2 linked regions of the Paraflavitalea devenefica genome follow. The protein of the gene in region 1 interacts with the protein of each later gene in a pairwise test. Links are inferred from orthologs where the notes say so. Each region holds a gene or a part of one and is shown on either strand. Other genes may lie near its edges.

Region 1 (3,029 bases):
TAGCCTCAACCTGGTTCCAGTTCACTTTACCTACCTTATTGCGGTTAGGTTCTTTAGAACCACTTTGCAGCTTGGCAGCTTCCAATAACTGAACAGCAGCGGGAGGAGTCTTGATAACGAAGTCGAAAGACTTGTCGGAGTAAACAGTGATTAAAACAGGAAGCACTTTTCCTATTTTGTCTTGCGTACGGGCGTTGAACTGCTTACAGAATTCCATGATATTGATACCTTTGGAACCCAAGGCAGGTCCGATAGGAGGCGCCGGATTGGCCTGACCACCTTTTGCCTGTAGCTTTACGAAGCCGGTAATTTCTTTAGCCATTTTACTTTGATTTATTGGTTCAAACGACCTTTTTCGGCTGGATTGCCAATACTTGGTCTCCCAAATTCCTCTACCCCCGTATAGCGGGGACCATAAAGAACTTATAATTGGGGTCGCAAAGTTATGAAAAATATGGTAAAAACAAATCTTTTTCTGGTACCGTGGAAATGCCTCAAAGTTATGCCAGACAGGGGTTCCGGGCGCGTCTATTTTACCGTTAGCTGTATCTGATTCTGCAATTCGCACTGTTTTCTAATGGGCAAACTTCTTATGAATTTTTATTTTTTGAATTTTTCTACGTAGCTTTTGCATTGAATTGCAACTTGCTGCAATATATTTTCACGAACAACTCAAAAAATATATCACACTATGGCCAAAGCAAAGAAAAAAACAGCTAAAAAAGCTGCTCCTAAAAAGAAGGCTGCCCCCAAGAAAAAGGCAGCCAAAAAAGTAGCTAAAAAAGCACTGAAAAAAGTAACCAAGAAAAAAGCGGCTCCTAAAAAGAAAGCAGCTCCCAAGAAAAAGGCAGCTAAGAAGGCAGCTCCTAAAAAAGCAGCCAAAAAGGCCGTGAAGAAAGCTGCGAAAAAAGCTGCCAAGAAAGCACCTGCTAAAAAGGCGCCAGCCAAGAAAGCACCTGCGAAGAAAAAAGCAGCCAAGAAAAAATCAGCCCCTAAAAAAGTGATCGCTCCGGTAGTGGAAGCCCCGGCACCAGCTCCGGTGATTATTGACGAGCCTGTATATGATGAGCCTACACCAGTTATGGAGGAACCAACAACTGATGAGCCTGCAACAGGTGATGACGACGATAATCGTTAAGCTATCGCGGTAAAAATAAGTAAGCCTTCCTGTTGATGCCGGAAGGCTTTTTTATTTTGCACCATTGTGTGATAATAAAAAAGCCACCATATGCATGGTGGCTTTTAATCAGGTATGTGTTGTAGCAATATCAGCTTAGTTTTTCTACCTGCATGTAGTTGAGCTCAACAGGCGTAGAACGGCCGAATATTTTTACGGTTACTTTCAGTTTCTTCTTCTCATCGTTCACCTCTTCAATAATACCATTGAAGTCGTTGAATGGTCCTTCGATGATCTTGATGGTTTCACCAACGATGAATGGCTCGATCATGCTAACACCGCCGGCTTCTGCCATTTCATCCATTTTGCCGAGCATTTTATTGACTTCGGCTTTACGCAACGCAATGGGATTTTCCTTACCGAGGAAGTGGATCACACTGGTGGTATTTTTGATGGCTTCGCGCAAATCGTCGGACAGTTTTCCTTCTGTTACCTCGATCATCACGTAACCGGGATAGTAGTTCCTTTCCCGCATTACTTTTTTTCCGTTCTGTACTTTGTATACTTTCTCTACCGGAAGAAAAACCTGTTTTACAACCTCTCCCCATCCGCCACGGGAAATCTCTTTATCCAGGTACTCCTTCACCTTGCGCTCTTTTCCACTCACCACGCGGAGCACATACCATTTAGTTTCCTGTTGTTGAATAGTTTGATTTTCCATTATTTGAATAATGAATAGATAAAATTAAGGCCGGTTTGGGCAGCGAGGTCCATTACCCACACAAGGGCTGTAATGAGCAGGGTAGCCACCAGCACAATCATAGTAGATTGCTGCAGTTGCGCCCAGGTAGGCCAGGTTACTTTTTCCACCAACTCCTTGTACGATTCCTGGAAGTAGGTTGTTACTTTGTTCATATAAACAATTTGAAAATTTGAAGATTTGCTAATTTGAAAATGAAAAGACCGGCAAGCGCCATTTTCAAATTTTCAAACTAACTCATTCTCAAATTATTAGCACGGGCACTAGGATTCGAACCCAGATCAAAGGTTTTGGAGACCCGTATGCTACCGTTGCACCATGCCCGTGTATTCAATTTATCCCGATTTTGTAACCCTTTGTGTATAAGGGGCTTAAACGGGCTATGTAAAGAACTTCCTTTTTAGAACAAAGTACCTGAACCATAAGGTTCAGGTACTTTGCAAATATACGTCTAAGCTTTCATACTCAACCCCTAAAAGGGGAAAAGCAGTGCTTATTTTATGATATCAGTAACCTGACCGGCACCTACTGTACGGCCACCTTCACGGATAGCGAATTTCAGACCTTTCTCCATCGCGATGGGTTGGATCAGTTTCACAGTCAGTGAAGTGTTATCGCCAGGCATTACCATCTCAGTACCAGCAGGTAATTCAACCTCGCCAGTTACGTCGGTAGTACGGAAATAGAACTGAGGACGGTATTTGTTAAAGAACGGCGTGTGACGGCCACCTTCTTCTTTGCTCAGTACGTAAACTTCGCCTTTGAATTCAGTGTGCGGAGTGATAGAACCTGGTTTTACCAGTACCATTCCACGACGAATTTGGTTCTTTTCAATACCACGTAACAGCAGACCAGCGTTGTCACCAGCTTCACCCTGATCCAGGAGTTTGCGGAACATTTCCACACCTGTTACAGTAGAAGACAGGGGAGCATCCATCAGACCTACGATCTCGATGGCTTCACCTACTTTAATACGACCACGCTCGATACGACCAGTAGCAACAGTACCACGACCAGTGATGGAGAATACGTCTTCCACACTCATCAGGAACGGCTGATCAACAGGACGGGGAGGCAGCGGGATGTAAGTATCAACAGCTTCCATCAGCTCGTCGATAGCTTTTACCCATTTTTCTTCACCAGCCAGAGCGC
Region 2 (3,015 bases), on another replicon or contig:
CCGTAACGGAAACGCTCGACACGCTGTTATCTGCAGAAGCGATCCAATCGTTCAGCACTTCCGGCTTTTCCGGTTATGCCAAAAAGAAGGCGGCGGGTTTTGACTGGAGCAAGTTCAGGATGGTAAGCTCCTGGCAGGAAGACTCCATGCTGGTAGCTGCTTTTACGCCGGATAAAGATTATTTTGCTTCTTATGGCCCCTTTCTCAAATATTCACCCGACAGCTCCCTATTTATTGACCTGGACAGTTATAATATTGATATCACGAAAGATAGCAAGGGGCGCCTGATTGGCCATGAAATAGGGCCCGATTGCGAGGTAAGCCTGGTAGATGTAGACGACAAAACAAAAACGCGCCTGGTATTCCTGGGGCCGGGCGGTTCCATAGAAGATGCTACGTGGCTGGACAATAATACCCTGGTGCTGATGGGTGTACAGGAAAATGAAAAAGGCGCTAAAACAGCCACACTATGGCGTTTCCATATACCTACCAAAACCTATTATCTCTACGAAATCCCGGATACTACGGTAGCTGGCCCGCTCATGGGTTACTGGAGAACAGAGCGGTTAAAGAATGTGGAGATTAAATAACACGAATCAGAACGAATTACCCGAAATAAAAAGACCCCGCACTCAGCGGGGTCTATTATTTTAAGGCTTCGAGAAGCTCTGACATTACAATTATCCATTCATGCTGGCCAGGAATTCCTGGTTGTCCTTGGTGCCACGCATACGGCGCAGCAGCTCATGCATGGCTTCTTCCGTATTCATATCTGTGAGATATACACGGAGCAGGTTCATACGCTGGAGCACCTCTTTTTCCAGCAGCAGGTCGTCACGGCGGGTAGAAGAAGCTACCAGGTCAATAGCCGGGAAGATCCTCCTGTTGGCCAGGCGACGGTCCAGTTGCAATTCCATATTACCGGTACCTTTAAATTCCTCAAAGATCACTTCATCCATTTTAGAGCCGGTATCAATAAGGGCCGTAGCCAGGATGGTCAGAGAACCGCCATTTTCAATTTTACGGGCAGCGCCAAAGAATTGTTTGGGCTTCTGCATGGCATTGGCTTCCACACCACCGGAAAGTACTTTACCGGAAGCAGGCGCCACCGTATTGTGGGCACGGGCCAGACGGGTGATGGAATCGAGCAGGATCACTACATCGTGACCGCACTCTACCAGGCGCTTGGCTTTCTGCAAAGCGATGGTAGATACTTTTACGTGCTTTTCAGCAGGCTCATCGAAGGTGGAAGCAATTACTTCTGCTTTCACACTACGTTCCATATCAGTAACTTCCTCAGGGCGCTCATCTACCAGGACTACCATGAGATAGCATTCCGGGTGGTTGGCGGCGATGGCGTTGGCCACTTCCTTCAGCAATACTGTTTTACCTGTTTTAGGTTGCGCCACGATCAATCCACGCTGTCCTTTACCAATGGGTGTGAACAGGTCCATGATACGGGTGCTGTAAGCATTGGGTGCTGTGAAGATGTTCAGCTTCTCATATGGGAATAAAGGCGTGAGGTAATCAAAAGGAACCCTGTCACGCACATCTTCCGGCGCTTTACCATTGATGGTTTCCACTTTCAATAAGGCAAAGTATTTTTCGCCTTCCTTGGGAGGACGTACAGCGCCATATACGGTATCACCGGTTTTTAAACCAAACAGTTTTATCTGTGAAGGTGACACATAAATATCGTCGGGAGAAGAAAGGTAGTTGTAATCGGAAGAGCGCAGGAAACCATAACCGTCGGGCATCATTTCCAATACGCCTTCTGCGAGGATAACACCGTCAAACTCAATGTTGAAGGCTGTTTCACGATGACGGGGGTATGCCTTGTGTTGCTGGTCCTGACCGCCGCCATTGCCATTGGATGGCTGATCTTCGGGGCCACCTTCATCTTCCTGGGTCATTACATTGCCGGATTGCTGTTGGGCCGGCTGCATTGACCTTTCATCATCATCCTCATCATCTTCTTCCTCTTGTATGACCGGGGGCAGGTCCAGCACCTGTTGATCGTCGTCGGTTTTTTTGCGGGCGGCTTTTTTAGCTACTACTACCTTCTCAGCGGCTTTTTTCTTCGGCGCTTCTTTTTTAACTTCTTTTTTATTCTTCTCTTCGCCTGTACTCATCACATCTGCTTCTTCTGTAGCATTGGCGGTAGTGGTTTTTATAATGCGTTTGCGCTTGCCTTTATCTTCAGTTGATGCACCTTTTTCATCACTGGCCAGGACGGCTTGTTTGTCGAGGATTTTGTAGATGAGACCCTGCTTGTCGAGCTTCTTGGAGTTAGGAATTTTTAACTGCTCCGCTATATCAAGCAGTTCGGGAACGAGCATGTCGTTCAGTTGGAGAATATCATACATAACAAAACTTGAGAGTTTAACACTTGATCAGAAGACCAATCTTTGTGTGTGTTGAAAAAAAATCTTTGAATTGAGTTTATATTGAGTTGGAATGCACAAAAACTGATGAGTTAGCAGAGAATCGGGTATGACTTATCAGTCCTATTCCGGCACAATAATACATCAAATTTACAAAAAGCAAAAATTTTTGGCCCGCCGGGTAAGGCTTTCCTGTAATAAGTGGTAAAAAACAGCCCCTTTTTAGCGGGTATGCACTACCAGCTTCCCGTCTTCATAAAAGGGCAAAATATTCGCTATATCTTCTGTTAAACAATAGCGTATATCCTTTTCCAGCCCAAACCCGGTAAGGCGGTGATAATGGGAAGCGTTTTTGTCCCGCATGAAGCCATAAAGGTCTTTCTTAGCCTTTATATACATAGTTTCGGCCATCTGTGAAGAGTCACAATTGATGGAAAAATGGTCTTTTACCCGGTTGATGACTGCACCGGCAAAGAGCGTATCTTCAATGTTTACACGGTCTTTCCACGCTGCACATCCCAATATTACCGGCAACTGCTGATCCATGATGTAATCACATACCGCAGACAAGTTGGGGAAGGAACCCGTCACAATCTGCCCCGCTCCCCGCTCCAATGCCATGTGTAATAAT

What was found. The genes of interacting proteins can lie anywhere in the genome.
Region 2: the proteins of nusG (region 1) and rho interact in binary tests that used the Escherichia coli proteins (3 or more experiments, as listed by UniProt). The link is inferred for Paraflavitalea devenefica from one-to-one orthologs.

The regions. Positions count from the first base shown.
Region 1 is NZ_JAARML010000003.1:582,547-585,575, reverse strand. The notes cover bases 54-3,007. They hold nusG (transcription termination/antitermination protein NusG), read right to left. Parts: upstream 1,839-3,007; coding sequence 1,269-1,838; downstream 54-1,268. Other genes in these bases: tuf (elongation factor Tu), read right to left, coding at 2,371-3,007; secE (preprotein translocase subunit SecE), read right to left, coding at 1,838-2,032; HB364_RS32945 (hypothetical protein), read left to right, coding at 692-1,138; rplK (50S ribosomal protein L11), read right to left, coding at 54-322. In the rest of the region: more of rplK, read right to left, coding at 1-53; more of tuf, read right to left, coding at 3,008-3,029. UniProt on the Escherichia coli protein: Part of the processive rRNA transcription and antitermination complex (rrnTAC). The complex forms an RNA-chaperone ring around the RNA exit tunnel of RNA polymerase (RNAP).
Region 2 is NZ_JAARML010000001.1:1,418,163-1,421,177, reverse strand. Bases 24-2,963 are described here. They hold rho (transcription termination factor Rho), read right to left. Parts: upstream 2,367-2,963; coding sequence 681-2,366; downstream 24-680. Other genes in these bases: HB364_RS05780 (2-phosphosulfolactate phosphatase), read right to left, coding at 2,607-2,963; HB364_RS05790 (hypothetical protein), read left to right, coding at 24-590. Also shown: more of HB364_RS05790, read left to right, coding at 1-23; more of HB364_RS05780, read right to left, coding at 2,964-3,015. UniProt on the Escherichia coli protein: Facilitates transcription termination by a mechanism that involves Rho binding to the nascent RNA, activation of Rho's RNA-dependent ATPase activity, and release of the mRNA from the DNA template.